Occallatibacter riparius: one gene and its partner. The protein of the gene in region 2 interacts with the protein of the main gene of each other region in a pairwise test. Links are inferred from orthologs where the notes say so. Each region holds a gene or a part of one and is shown on either strand. Other genes may lie near its edges.

The links. The genes of interacting proteins can lie anywhere in the genome.
Region 1: the proteins of rpe (region 2) and eno interact in binary tests that used the Escherichia coli proteins (3 or more experiments, as listed by UniProt). The link is inferred for Occallatibacter riparius from one-to-one orthologs.

The regions. Positions count from the first base shown.
Region 1 is NZ_CP093313.1:4,753,740-4,761,201, reverse strand. Bases 2,291-5,161 are described here. They hold eno (phosphopyruvate hydratase), read left to right. Parts: upstream 2,291-2,956; coding sequence 2,957-4,366; downstream 4,367-5,161. Other genes in these bases: ampH (D-alanyl-D-alanine-carboxypeptidase/endopeptidase AmpH), read left to right, coding at 4,523-5,161; MOP44_RS19320 (TrbI/VirB10 family protein), read right to left, coding at 2,291-2,644. Outside these bases: MOP44_RS19335 (GMC family oxidoreductase), read right to left, coding at 1-210; MOP44_RS19330 (gluconate 2-dehydrogenase subunit 3 family protein), read right to left, coding at 207-725; MOP44_RS19325 (hypothetical protein), read left to right, coding at 912-1,433; more of MOP44_RS19320, read right to left, coding at 1,604-2,290; more of ampH, read left to right, coding at 5,162-5,791; gpmI (2,3-bisphosphoglycerate-independent phosphoglycerate mutase), read left to right, coding at 6,206-7,462. UniProt on the Escherichia coli protein: Catalyzes the reversible conversion of 2-phosphoglycerate (2-PG) into phosphoenolpyruvate (PEP). It is essential for the degradation of carbohydrates via glycolysis.
Region 2 is NZ_CP093313.1:3,080,143-3,087,519, forward strand. What follows is about bases 2,720-5,505. They hold rpe (ribulose-phosphate 3-epimerase), read left to right. Parts: upstream 2,720-3,672; coding sequence 3,673-4,338; downstream 4,339-5,505. Other genes in these bases: MOP44_RS12445 (hypothetical protein), read right to left, coding at 2,720-2,778; bamD (outer membrane protein assembly factor BamD), read left to right, coding at 4,687-5,505. Also shown: nadB (L-aspartate oxidase), read left to right, coding at 1-586; MOP44_RS12440 (lactonase family protein), read right to left, coding at 592-1,764; more of MOP44_RS12445, read right to left, coding at 2,179-2,719; more of bamD, read left to right, coding at 5,506-6,228; MOP44_RS12460 (hypothetical protein), read right to left, coding at 6,418-6,594; MOP44_RS12465 (DUF3761 domain-containing protein), read left to right, coding at 6,750-7,377. UniProt on the Escherichia coli protein: Catalyzes the reversible epimerization of D-ribulose 5-phosphate to D-xylulose 5-phosphate.

The DNA of each region.
Region 1 (7,462 bases), 1.7 Mb from region 2 along the record:
TACGCGCGGGTTGCCATCGTCGTCAGGGCCGAAGGCGTTGCCGAGCGCTGTGACGCGCTGGTTGCGGAGATCGTCTTTGCGGCAGTCGTGGGCTGTGTACCAGGGGCCGCGCTCGCAGAGGACGACACTGAGCCCAGCGGTGGCGAGTTCCTTGGCGACAATTCCACCGGCTGCGCCTGCTCCGACGATGACTGCGTTGACGCGCTTCATGATTTGGGTCCGGCGGTGAAGTCGTATTGGGCGCGACCGCGGAGGAGGGGATAGTCAAGGCCGAGCATGCGGTAGGAGACGGCGTCTTTGTTGCCGCCGTGGCGGGGGGAGCCGTAGTAGCCCTGCATGGTGTGGGTGCGGACGAGGGCGAAGAAAGCTGAGTTTTGGTGCTCGAGGGCTTTAGCGATCTCTAGTTGCTGGGTGGGCATAGCGGCGGTGAGGTCGAGGCCGAACCGGTCGTGGCAGAGCTTTTCGGTGGCTTCGATTCCCTGCCGGTAGGTCGTGCGGTGGCGGCGATAGGGGCCGGTGAGCTGGCGGTCAATGAAGGTGAGGACGCCGGCCTGGGAGGCGCTGGACCAGTCGTCGGCGGGGATGATCTGGTCGCACAGGGCGGTGAGGGTGCGGGCCTGGTCGTCGGTGAAGACGAGCCAGGTTGATCCAGGGGAATGGCAACCCGAGAGGAGAGCTGTGCTCGCCGCGGCTGCGCCGATCAGGATTTCGCGCCGGTTGAACACGGGCCCTCCTCGTAGCGATTTCGGCTGAAATTCGTTCTGCCGTTCATGGTCGGAGGCGGCGGGCGGGGCTGTCCGTGATGGTTATCACGAACAGATGAGAAACAGATGCGATATACGGTTGGCTTCGAGTAAGCTGGTTGCGCAAATTCCTGCACAATTTGAGTCGTCTGAAAAGAGGAGGGTGTTTTGAGGAAGACCATGTTGCTGGTCCTGACCGGATTACTGTTCGTAGCGGGCTGCGAAGGAAATAAGCAGGCGGCGGCGCCTGCGACGCCGAAGTGGAAGGGGCTTCCTTACCGCCTGGCGTTCGACACGAAGGAGCGGAAGCCGAACTCGGCGGGGCTCACGATTCCCACGGTGAAGTGGACGGCCAATCCGGACCTGCTGGAAAGACGCGCGGCTGTGGCGGTGCGGTTCGACGTGTCGGGCGGCAAAAAAGACGACGCGGTGATGAACCAGATGATCATGGGCGCGACGGATATTCCGGGCGCGGAAGGCGCGCTGCCGGCGGACTATATGGACCACATGAGCGAGGAGCTGGCGGCTTATCTAGGCGCGTATTGCCTGAAGGGGAAGGTCAAGATTCAGATCGCATTCGAGCGGTCTAGCGTGAATCCGAGGCCAACGGAGTCGGAACTCGAGAATAAGCGCCTGTCAGACTGGCTGCCGGTGGAGATCGATTTCAAGAATCCGCACCCGAAGTGCTGAGAGGCGAGTTCGCAGTGCACAGTTTGTAGTTCACAGCTTCGCGTCGGGGAGCGCGGATTTTGAGACCCCGCACGACAGACGGTTGGGAGACCGCACTCATTTCCTGCTCAACGAGAAAAGCGGCGCGACCTTTGAGGTCGCGCCGCCCACGTGCAGCAGTTGTGACCGTTTCAATTTCCAGTTGGGTTGGCCACGGGGGCAGCCGCCTGCAAATTGAGCCGGTTGCTGAGGGTGAGGAGAAGGACGGTTCCGGGTTCAAGGTTGGTTTCAGAGTGGCTGCTGAGTATGTGGAATGTGATGACTCCGGCGCCAATGGCGCTGCCCGTCAGAGCACCCACTCCGCCGCCGAGCACCGCCCCGACGCCCGCTCCCGTGCCCACCGCGGCGCCGTAGAGCATTGCATCCTTCTTCAGGCGCGAGGGCGGGTCGATGAATCCTTCGTGATTGACGCGGGTCTTGGAACCGGGAGTGCCGGTGACTTGCGCCTGCAGCTTGTAACGGTTGCCGTCTGGCAGGGTGACGGTTTCAGGCCGGAGAAGGATGCTGCCGTGGCTGCGCTTTGTGCCTGCGCTTACCTGGGTTACCCGTCCGCTGATCTCTGAGCCCGCGGGGATGAGCACCTGGCCGTCCTGGAGAACATCTGTGGCAACCTGGGTGCGGAACATGTCGCCCTGCTGGGTCTTATCGCTCGAGAGCGGCGTGAGAAGGCGTACGCGGATGGTAGTTCCGTAGGCAAGCTCGCCTGGTCCGGTTGGCCGGACGATGTCGCCGTCGGGATCAGCCGCGGCGCCGCGGGTCATGAGCGCCGGCTGTGAGTCGGACGGAGCGGAGTAGGACTGCGCTGGGGCTTGAGCCTGAGTGGCAGGCTCCGGCCTGGCGACGCCCACGATGCCGTCGTCGGTGCCGTTCGCGTCAGGATCAGGAGAATCGGCCGACTGGGCAACGGGAGAGGGCTGCGGCGCAGCGCTGGGTGCGACCGTCGCGGGAGGCGGCACAACCTCGGCAGGCTGAGCCTGCGGCGGGGCGAGTGGCTTACCAGCCTGAGGCTTGGCCTTCGGGGGCGTAGGTTGGTCGGGCTGCGTAGCGACGATCACGTCGTCGGAGGGCGGCTTCGACTGGCCCTCGTAGGGATCAGAGGGGCTCTGCTGCTGTTGCGCGTAAGCGGCGCTGGTTAAGACGAGGAAGGCGCAGGTCAGAATCGGCCGATGCATAGAAACTCCTTGGAGGCGGGCGCAGCGCACCGTGGTATATAAGACCCCGCCACCGATCCAGTGTTGCTCTCCCGCGATAGGGATTTTTTGACAGGAGACACCTGGTTCAAGTTAAGGCTACCGTGCTGTGAGACGCGCGCACATGGCTTCCCGGATCTGTGTGCCTCATGCGTTACGAATCAGGAAAGGCACTGCTGAGGCGAAGTCGGGAAAGCGCCTTGTTGTGACGGACGCCACACGGGGTTGCGCGAGGTCGTTTGTTAGAATCCCTTTGGAAATATCCGACGTTTTTATGTATGGGATGGCGTGGAAATGCGAACCGGGCTTGATCTTCTGACCACAATCCAAAGCGCGGCCGGAGAAGATGTTGCCGTCGATCGCCGTCCCAAGTTGAATGACCGGCTGCTGCACCGCATTGCGAGGACAGATATGACTGAAATTGTTGCCATTCGCGCGCGCGAGGTTTTAGATTCGCGCGGAAATCCGACCGTTGAAGCCGATGTGATTCTGGAAAGCGGCGCGCTGGGACGCGCCATTGTGCCTTCGGGCGCCTCCACCGGCGAGCATGAGGCCGTTGAACTGCGCGACGGCGACAAGACGCACTACCTGGGCAAGGGTGTGCTGCACGCTGTTGAAAACGTTGAGACTGTGATTGCGCCGGAACTCGAAGGCATGGATGCGGCCAACCAGCGGCTGATTGACGCGACGATGATTGCGCTGGACGGCACGCCGAACAAGGGCAAGCTGGGCGCGAATGCGATTCTGGCGGTTTCGATGGCCAATGCGCGCGCGGTGGCGCAGACGCTGGAGATTCCGCTGTACCGCTATCTGGGCGGCGTGAACGCGAGCATTCTGCCGACGCCGATGCTGAACGTCCTGAACGGCGGCGCGCATGCTGACTCCAACGTGGACTTTCAGGAATTCATGATCATGCCGGTGGGCGCGGAACGCTTCTCGGACGCGCTGCGCTGGTCGGCGGAGACGTTCCACACGCTGAAGAGCGTGCTCAAGAAGAAGGGCTACAACACGGCGGTGGGCGATGAGGGCGGATTTGCTCCTTCGCTGAAGTCGAACGACGAGGCTGTGGAGCTGATCCTGGAAGCCATCGAGCAGGCCGGCTATAAGGCGGGCGAGCAGATCTGCATTGCGCTGGATCCGGCATCGAGCGAGTTCTACGACAAGGAAAAGCAGAAGTATGTCTTCAAGAAGAGCGACAAGCGCGAGCTGACGAGCGAACAGATGGTCGACTACTGGGCTGGCTGGGTGAAGCAGTACCCAATCGTGTCGATTGAAGACGGTCTGGCCGAGGATGACTGGGCGGGCTGGAAGCTGATTACCGACAAGCTGGGCAGCCGCATTCAGCTCGTGGGCGACGACCTGTTCGTGACGAACGTGAAGCGTCTGCAGAAGGGCATTGAAGAAGGCGTGGCCAACTCGATCCTGATCAAGGTAAACCAGATCGGCACGCTGACCGAGACGCTGGAAGCGATCGACCTGGGCCGCCGGTACGGCTACACCGCCGTGATGAGCCACCGTTCGGGCGAGAGCGAAGACACGTTTATCGCCGACCTCGCTGTGGCGACGGGTGTGGGCCAGATCAAGACCGGTTCAGTCAGCCGCACGGACCGTATTGCGAAGTACAACCAACTTCTCCGGATTGAGGAAGAGCTGGGCTCGGGCGCGGCATTCCTGGGGCTGGAGAGCCTGAACTACAACGACTAAGCACCACCTGCGGTGGGGCTGACTGCGGCTTCGCCGCCAACTGTGGTGGAGCGAACGGGAGTGCTGAAGGGGAGAGCGAATTTGGCTCTCCCCTTCTCTTTTTGGGTTGAAGCTGAAGATTCGCTTAATTTGCATCCGACGCTACACTGGACATGCATGCGCGCATTGATGGCCCTGTTGCTGATGTTCGGAATCCTGCCTATTTATGCGCAGCGGGCAGCACCGGCTATTTCGCTCCACGACTTGAAAGAAGCCCAAGCGCTGGGCGATCACCTCTATAGGAATACGGGTTCGACGGGACTTGTGCTGGTGGTGGTGCGCGGAGACGAGGTGTACTTTCACGGTTATGGTGAGACCGCGGTAGGATCGCACCTGGTTCCGCAGAGCGACTCGGTGGTGCGGCTTTGCTCGCTGACCAAGACGTTCACCGCGGATCTGCTTGCGAAGCTGGCGGCGGATCATACGGTGCGTCTGGATGATCATCTACAGCGTTTTGCTCCGCGCGATGCGGTGGTGCCGGAGCGCGAAAAGCCGATCACGCTGCAGGAACTGGCGATGCATACGGCGGGACTGACGCGTGAGATTGGAACTGCGCCGCATGGCACGCCGCATTTTACGTATCCGAGCTATGCCACGCGATGGGAATGGCTAAGCAAGCAGCGGCTGCTTTCTACGCCGGGGACGGTGGCGCTCTATTCGAATACGGGATATGACCTGCTGGCCGATGCGCTGGCCGATGCAGCGCACCATCCGTATGCCGCGCTACTGGCATCGCGCACACTGACGCCGCTGAACATGGAGCAGACCACGTTGTTTCCAGACGCGACCCAGTGTGCCCACTTGCTGCTGGGCGCCAACGATCAGGGCCCCTGCACCAGCACCGAGAACACCATGGGGAGCAGCGGGCTCTACTCCACGCCTAACGATATGGCGAGGTGGCTCAAGTATCTGCTGGGCGCCGGGGGAGCGGGTGCTCCGGCGCAAGCGGATGATGCGCATGGGATCTATCTGCTGGCGTCCAAGCTGGTGCGGGTGAGCGGCCTGGATCATGCGGGCGCGCCGACAGGAATTGGGCTGGCATGGATGCACCTGGGCGGGAACGACGATCCATTCCACATTATTGAGAAGACCGGAGGCGGAGCAGGATTTCTGACGTATATCGCAATTCATCCGGCAAGCCATACGGCTTTGTTTCTTGCCTCAACGGATGGGCTGCCGGGAGCCGGAACGCGCGGCTTCAATTTGTTCAAAGGCGCGAACAATGCGCTGCTGGCGCTGGCAGGTTTGCCGCCGTTGCAGGAAGAGATTGAGCAGAGGCCTGCAGGGGCGCACATGGTGCGCACCGCACATCATGGTAGCAAGCAGCATGCTGCCGGAGTGAAGCGGAAGCATGCGGCCAGCCACGCACCGGCTGCCTCCAAGTGACTTATTTCTGGCGACTGATCGTAAATACGGTATTGCCTGCAGGGATGGCGACCTGCCGAAGAGTGCCTTTGGTGTCCTCGAACCAAAGCGAGCTGCTGTCACCGGCAGCCACCCTTCCGTAGTAGGAGGGTATGCTCGCGCTCATTGTTTGTGCATGGACAGAAGCCGATGTATGTGTTCCTACCAATATCGGTCGGTAATAAGGTCGCTCCGACACCGATCCGCACGATTGCTGCTCGCATCTCGAGTTTCTCCCGCTGGCACATTCCCGCGTGAGCATGAGGCGGTCACGGGAGGGAACGCTTGCGGTGCCCGCTAAAGCGATTCATGGTTGTGCTGCAACTCACACCCGCTGAATAGGTTCAGCATTTATTCTGAAAGTGCCAATCTTCTCTCGGAATCGAGGTTCTTTGCGTGTCGAAACGTCCTCTAGTCTTGACCATCCTTGACGGATGGGGTTATCGCGCTGAAACCACCAACAACGCTATTGCGCTGGCTCGCAAGCCTGCTTATGACAAGCTTCTGCGTGAGTTTCCCAACACACTGATCCGGGCGTCTGAACATTTTGTGGGTCTGCCGGACGGGCAGATGGGCAACAGCGAAGTGGGTCACCTGAACATCGGCGCGGGCCGCATTGTGCAGATGGATATCACGCGCATCGACGAGGCTATCCGCACGGGTGAACTCCAAAAGAATCCTGCGATCGTGAACGCCATGCAGCGCGCCCGCGAAGGCGGACGGCAGCTGCATCTGTTTGGATTGCTGTCGGACGGCGGCGTGCACTCGCACCAGGAGCACCTGTATGCGCTGCTGCGGATTGCGCGCGAGTACAAGCTGGAACGCGTGTTTGTGCATGCCTTCATGGATGGGCGCGACACGCTGCCCACTTCGGGCGCGGAATACGTGGCAAAGCTCGAGCAGAAGATGCGCGAATACGGTGTGGGCAAGATCGCGTCAGTGAGCGGCCGCTACTACGCTATGGACCGCGACAAGCGATGGGAGCGTGAGCGCAAGGCTTTTGACGCGATGGTGAATGGCAAGGCCGAGGGCGGCGCGTATGCCGAACCCGTGGCGCGCATCAAGGAGAGCTACAACAACGGCGTCACAGATGAGTTTCTGATTCCGTTTGTGGTCACCGACCACGCCGGCAAGCCTGTCGCGCAGATCCGGGATGAGGACGTGTGCATCAATTTCAACTTCCGGGCCGACCGTGCGCGGCAGATTACACGCGTGCTGGCGCGCGAGAGCGGATTGAACAAGAACGGTGGGCGCGATCTGGACGCATGGGAAGCGCTGGACGAGATCATCCCGCGCAGCGAGATTCCCAAGGGCCTGCACTACGTTTGCATGACGCAGTATGACAAGCTCTATGAGCTGTCGCTGGTGATTCTGCCGGAGTCGATGGACAACATTCTGGCGAACATCCTGTCAGCGCACCAACTGCGCAACCTGCGCGTTGCGGAGACGGAGAAGTTTGCGCACGTGACCTACTTCTTCAACGGCGGCATTGAAGTTCCGTTCCCGGGCGAGGATCGGCAGCTTGTTCCCTCGCTGAAGGTGGCGACCTATGATCTGGCGCCGGAGATGAAAGCAGAGGCGATCGGCGATACGGTGGTGAAGGCCGTGAACGATACAGCGTTCGACCTGATTGTTGTGAACTTTGCCAACGCC
Region 2 (7,377 bases):
TGCGGCGCATTACATGATGGGCGGCGTGAAGACCGATCTGGATGGGCGGACTACGATGCCGGGCTTGTATGCGGCGGGCGAGGCCGCGTGCACGGGAGTGCATGGAGCGAACCGGCTGGCTTCCAATTCATTGCTGGAAGGGCTGGTGTTTGGTGCGCGGGCGGCGAAGGCCATGCTGGCGGATGGGCCGCCGAGTGTGGGTTCGCCGGAGCCGGGAGCTGCGCGGACGGCGATGGCACCCGAGGATGAGGAACTGGTAAGCGTCGTGGTCCAGAAGCTGCAGCGGCAGATGTGGAGCTATGCAGGGCTGCTCCGCGCGGAAGAGACGCTGCGGTTGGGCCTCGAGGGGCAAGGCGAATGCGAGCAGGTTGTGGAACGGCTTCTGCAGGAAGGCAAGCAGAGCCGGGCCTTGTTTGAGGCTCGCGCTGTGAGTAGCGTGGCGAAAACCATTCTGCGGTCGGCGCTGGCGCGAACGGAGAGCCGCGGCGCGCACTTTCGCAGTGATTATCCGCAGCGGAACGATGCGGAGTTTCAGAAGCACTCGATTGTGGGCCGCGGCGATGAGGTTGTGTTCGAAGCTTGGTAAGAGCTTCAGGGCACGGCGACGATTGCGTTGGGACGGGTTGGGTCGGTTCCGGTGGACGCGGTGGCGCCCGCTACCAGCTTGCCGGGCGTAGTCGTGTCGTAGGTGTAGGTACTGAGGTCGGGACTTCCGCCGGCATTCACGGCCAGCAGGTAGGTTCCGGTGTTTTCCTGCGCGAGGCCGACGGTGTTGGTGCCGGCATTGATGGTGTTGATCACGGCCCCGAGCGAGTAGACGCCGCCGGTGGAGACGATGGGGAAGCCGGTGATGTTGCTGGTAGTGCCGGCGCCGGTCACCGTCTTGTTGGCTACGTAGACATAGTTGGTCAGGGGCACGATGGCAGACGGGCCCGCGCCAGCGGTGGCGTAGGGCGAGCCGGAGACCTCGGCGATGTGCGTGGAACTGATGGTGAATACGCGCAGGCCGCCGGTCTGGGTGCCGGAGACGGCGACGGTTTCACCCACATAGAGGAGACGATTGGTGGGATCGACGGCGATGGCGGTCGCGCCCCCGCCGGACTTAAGCACCTTGATGTTGCTGAGAGTGCCAAAGGGATTGCCGGTGGAGTTTGCGGTGAACGGCAGGATTTCGGTTCCGCCGGTGCCCATGGCTACGAAGATGTAGGGGGTGCCCTGATTGGCCGGCGAGGCCGCGATTCCGTTGAGGAAGGTGTTCGGCAGCTGGGCGGTTTGCACGGTGCGGGCGGTGTCGAGGATGCCAGTGGAGGCGGAGATGGGGATGGCGTTGAGGATGCCGCTGCCGCCGATGGATTCGATGAGCCAGGTGCCGGTGCCGTCGACGGCCATGGAGGTGGGGAGATCCTGGCTGATGGCCTGGGAGTTGTTGAGCAGGGTGAGCGCGCCGCTGGAGGCAATGCTGTAGGCGAAGATGCCGCCGCCGGTGCTGACGTAGAGGAAGCCGCCGCCGGGTGCGATGGCCATGGCGTACGGGATTACTCCGAGGGACGCCGAGCCGCCGGTGACGGCTTTGGGCGTGGTTGAGCCGGAGGCGAACGCAAAGCCGACGACCTGCTGGGTGGTCTGATTCAGCACGTAGAAGACGCCGCTGGCGTTGCCGCCGCCTCCGCCACCGCCGCCGGAGGGCTTGTCCCAGAAGCCGCTGCAGCCGGTCAACAGTACAGCCAAACCGAGGGCCAGGTGCGCCCAACGAACGCGATTCATTGCCTGCTCCTTTGTGCTTAAGCCTTGCGCGGATCACCCCGGCGGAAGGATAAATCCGCGAAGAACACGTTCAGGGTATCGCCCGCAGGCGAGAGTTGTCTCGCGCGCGGGATGTTGCGCCGGTTCAGTCAATTGGACGCAGGGAGGGGGGGATACGCTCGAAGGCGGGGAGTAGGGAGTAGGGAGTAGGGAGTAGGGAGTAGGGAGTAGGGAGTAGGGAATAGGGACCGGGGACTAGGGACCAGGGAACAGAGAGGCAGGGACAAGGGAAAAAGGGACAAGGGACAGTCAGCTGATCTTTTGGGCAGGGATATCCTGTGTGGCTCGTTGGCATGGGGTGAAGCGGCAGGGTGTTGAGTGGTTCAGGGGTCTCCTTGGCAATTTAGCAGGTTGGCGCGTCGGCGAGTTAGCAGGCTAGCTGGCTGTCGGGAGGGCCAAGCCGCTCTTGGTGAAGGGGGAGGGGGTGGGGGGTGCCTTCTTCCAGGGAGCCAGAGGGGCTTCAGGGATGGTTTTGCCAGAGAGGATCTGCTCGAGCATGGCCTGCACGTGGGCTTTCTCCTTGTCGTTTGCCACCTGCGGTGGGGCCATCGCGCCTGCGGCGCCATTCTTGCCTGGGGGGAGGGGGGTGGGCACCTGCGCCACCTGCGGTGGGGCCACTGCGCCTTCCGCGCCTTTCGTCGCTAGGGGAGTAGGGGTGGGTGCCGGTTGGGGCTGCGGTGCTTTGGATTGCTGTTGAGCGGTGCGGCGGGAGCCGACGGCGATCTGGGTGGCGTAGAGGAGTTTTGCGGCCTCGGCGGTGGTGAAGATTTCGAGGACGAGGCCGTGGGTGACGCAGGCCAGGAATGCGTCGATGGTGGCCGGGGTGAGGAAGGGCATGGCTCGGCGGTAGGCGCGGTTGACACGGGCGAGGGATTCAGGACTGTGGTCGTTGCGGGCATCGTCTTCGGCGCAGGCTTTGTTGTAAGCGTCGAGGCAGCGTTGTACGGCGGATTCTGGTGTGATGGTCGTGGACATGGTTGTACCTTTCGTAAATGTGGTTGTGGTTTCACCCGGTCGCGGTGAGTTGTGCGGGCGCGGGGGCCCCTCCCCGGTCCCCAAAAGCTAGGGACCGGGGGCACCCTGCGCCCGGATTGGGTTTTGGGCAAAGAAAAGCCCGCCGGTTTGGCGCCGGCGGGCGGTGTTTTTCCTGATTAATTTAAGTGTGGCATATTTCGAAGGTAAATCGGCAATTATTTTCGATTTGTATGTAGCTGATAATTTGGCTACTTACAGACTATTTTTCGAAATACCCCTTGACAAGATTTCCACACCACCTGCGGTGGGGCCAACCGCGGCTTCGCCGGCATGCTCGGCAGGGCACCTGCGGTGCGGCTGACCGCGGCTTCGCCGCCATTCTCTGGCCACCTGCGGTGGGACCACTGCGGCTTCGGCGCCATTCTCGGCTGGGATTGAGTTGGTGGCTTCCAGTCAAGGGGTCGTGCGGGAGCGGAACGGGTGGAAAAGCGGGTTCTTCACTCCGTTCAGAATGACAAGTTCGTTGGTGGGAACGCCCAGCCCGAGCAGCAGATTCCCTTCGGGATGGACCAGAAAGAAGAGCAAAAGCAAAGACTCAGGCTGGGTGGGGTTCGCGGTTTCCCAGGTCCCAAAACCGGGGACCTGGGGCACCCATTTTGTGTGGGGGAACGAGCGGGTGGCTGGGTTGGGATCTGTGGTTTCCCACCCTGTCGCTAGAAGGAAGCGACAGGATGGGGCACGGTGAGTTCGTTCGTGAACCGGCAAGGCACATGCGGGTCCTTCGACTGCCCCTTCCGCTTCGTTGCACCAGGTCGCGGCTCGATATCCAGATGACCAAGCAAAGGCGAGGCGGCTGGTAGACTGGCGTTGCAGGGAGGCGTTCCCGTTAAGCGCATGGTTGAGCTTGTTCCATCGATACTTTCCGCTGATTTTGCGCGACTGGCCGAGGAGATTGCGGCGGCGGAGCGCGGAGGCGGGACCGTGATCCACGTGGACGTGATGGACGGGCATTTTGTGCCCAACATCACGATTGGGCCGCCCGTGGTTGCCAGCCTGCGGAAGGCTACGAAGCTGCCGCTGGATTGCCACCTGATGATCGAGAATCCCGATGAGTTTATTCCGGCGTTTGCTGATGCGGGCGCGAACTGGGTGAGTGTGCACTATGAGGCTTGCCGCCACTTGCACCGGACGCTGGAACTGATTGCGAGCCACGGGATGAAGCCGGGGGTGGTGCTGAATCCGGCGACGCGGGTGGAAGTGATCCGCGACATTCTGCCGATGGTGCACCACGTGCTGATCATGAGCGTGAATCCAGGGTTTGGCGGGCAGAAGTTTATCGAGTTCTCGCTGGACAAGATTCGCGAGCTGGCGCGGCTGCGGGCGGAGCTTGGCTTGAGATTCAGGATCGAAGTGGACGGCGGGGTGGCTCACGACACGGTGGAGCGGGTCGTCCAAGCAGGAGCGGAACTGCTGGTGGCCGGGAATGCGGTGTTCGGCGCGGGGGATGCGGAGAGGCATGCCCGGGACTTGCTCGATGCTGCTAAGCGCGCCGCTGGTTGAGGTTTGTGGTTTCCCACCCTGTCGCCAGAAAGAAGCGACAGGATGGGGCACGGCGGATTCGAGGCGGAACCGGCGGTGTTGAAAGCGGGTTCTTCCCCTTCGCTGCACTCAGGGTCAGAATGACAAGGTTGTGGGAGTGTCCAGGAAAGACAAAGGCAAGAACAACCGCAGATCCTTCGCTCCGCTCAGGATGACAGGCCTGGTGGGGATGCTCGGGATCAAGGGCATTTCAGGGTGGGTGTGAGCGGATAAGATAGGGAAGATCCCCAGAGCAAGACTTGCGGTGCGAGACGGGCGAGAACAATCGGGTAGAGGCGGGGCAAGGCTGATCCGCCGCGAAGAGGAATTATGAATCGGTATTCGAACAGGATGGTCGCCGGGGCGCTGGCTGCGCTGTTGCTGACGAGCGCGTCGGCGTATTCGCGGGAGAAGCAGCCCAAGAAGAAGAAGAACCAGGACCTGAGCGCCAATCCGCTGGCCAATGTGAATTCGAAGCAGCCGGACAAGGAACTGTTCGACAAGGCCATGTTGGCGTTGAAGAAGGGCAAGTTCGACGTGGCGCGGCTGGATCTGCAGACCATGCTGAACACCTATCCCGACTCGGAATACAAGATGCGCGCCAAGCTGGCGGTGGGCGACAGCTGGTTCAAGGAGGGCGGTACGGCTGCCCTGACGCAGGCCGAGGCCGAGTACAAGGACTTCATCACGTTCTTCCCAGATGCGCCGGAAGCTGCCGAAGCGCAGATGAAGGTGGGCGACATCTACTACCAGCAGATGGAGAAGCCGGACCGCGATTTCAATAACGCGGTGAACGCGGAGCGTGAGTACCGGAACATGATCAACATGTTCCCGGATTCGACGCTGATTCCACGGGCGAAGCAGAAGCTGAGGGATGTGCAGGAAGTTCTGGCGGAGCGGGAATCGCAGATCGGGCTGTACTACCTGAGCAAGGAGAACTACCCGGCTTCGATTGCGCGTTTGCAAACGGTGGCCGATACCTATCCGCTGTACTCGAAGGGCGACCAGACGCTGCTGAGCATTGGCGATGCGTATGCGGGCGAGGCGAGGCTGTGGGCCATGTCGAAGGCGTCGGGCGCGGTGAAGGAGCGCATGCGGGCGCTTTACCTGGACAAGGCGGCTCAGGCTTACGGCAAGGTGGTGACGCGGTATCCGATGGCTCCCCATGTGGAGGATGCGCGCGACCGGCTGGTGGCAATGAATCGTCCGGTGCCTGAGGCGACGGCGGCACAGGTGGCCGAGAACAAGGCTGAGCAGGACAGCGAACAGCCGATCCGGTTTACGGACACGATTCTGGGGCTGATCAAGCGCGGCCCGACGGTGGTGCAGGCGGTGCACGTGGGTGATCCGAGTCTGCAGGATGCGAAGCGCACGCTGGCGCCGGATATCACGAAGGAAAACGTCGCGTACTTCAAAGAGGCGACCGGTCAGCCGGTGGAGAATCCGAACGGTGCGAAGCCGACGGGGGCGAATGAGCCTCCGCGGAGCGACCGGCCGAGCGAAGCACCGGTGCAGACGGGCGGAGAAGGCGGTACGGGCGTGGGCGTGCAGATTGTGGGTGCACCGGGCGCGGGTGCTGTGCCGGCGACGTCGGGGAATACCAATCCGGCGACAGTGGGTTCGGGTGTCGGCAACAGTGCGGATCCGAACGCGCTGGTGAAGCCGATTGTGCCGGAGACGCGGGCAATGCCACAGGCGGAGAAGCCGGCGGCGGCACCGGACCAGATCAACGACATCAAGCCTGGGCAGAACCAGCAGACGGCCGACGCGGCGGCGAACAGCAAGCAGAAGAAGCCGAAGGCGGACCTGAGCGAAGAGTCGTCGAGCAAGAAGAAGAAGAAGAAGGGGCTGGGTAAGTTGAACCCGTTCTAAAAAGGCAGGGAACAGGCAACAGGGAACAGAAAAGCAGGGATTAGGAACGGAGTAAAACGGCGGGGACCCTTCGACTGCACTCAGGGGCAGGCTCCGGAACGAGGGACGGAAGGGGCAAAGAGGCCGCATCCAGGTTTGGGTGCGGCCTTTGTGTTTGTGGTGGGTGAGCGTGGTGGTTGCGCTGTGGTGTTAGACGGTGGTGTGGTTGTCGGCCCAGGCTTCGCGCAGGGCATCGGCGGCCTTCTGGACGGGGATTTGGTTGCCGGAGTTGGCGCTGAGGGCCTTGGCGCGATTGAGCCAGGTCATGATGGCGGCGACGCCAGCGATGCTGGCGATCAGGTATAGAGACAAGCGGGCGGGTCCCATTCCGTTCGATCCTCCGGTGGGGTAGATGCGGCGGGGTGCGGAGGGAGATGCCGCGGGACGTGCGCAGCGCTGGAGCGGTGTCAGGTCCGGTTTGCGGGGCCCACGTTTGAGCGCGGTTCTGCATCCTATCGGTCCGAGAGATGGGAGGCAGGACTATGAGTGGACAGTTTTTGCGGATCGGATTGGGTGTGATGCTGGCGGCGGCTACGGCTTGCTACGGGCAGGGAGCGCAGGCTGGGGCGAGCGGGCAGGCGGCGGGTACGTCAGCCAAGCCGGGTGATGCGACGGGGCAGTGCAAGGACGGGACGTATACGACCAATCCCAACAAGAAGAAGGCTTGTGCGCAGCACCAGGGTGTGAAGGACTGGTACCAGACGGTGGGCGGCGCGACCGATCCGGATATCAAGGGCGCGGGGACGGGTTCGCAGTCGAAGACGGCGAAGCAGACGTCGAAGTCGGATGAGACGGTGAATCCGCGGGACAATTCGACGATGTCGAACCAGCGGAAGGATGCGATCAACAAGAAGTCGCCGAACGCGGTGGTGGCTACTCCCGATGACAACGGGAAGACGGTTGTGGGTGCCGGGGCGAATGGGTCGGGCGCCGTGGCGGGGTCTGGTTCGGGACGGAAGGCTGCGCCGGGCGGCGGCCCGGGGATGGTGTGGGTGAATACGGACAGCAGTGTTTACCACTGTTACGGGTCGAAAAATTATGGCAAGACGAAGAACGGGAAGTATGAGTCGGAGCAGGATGCCGTGAACTCGGGCGCGAAGCCGGCGATGG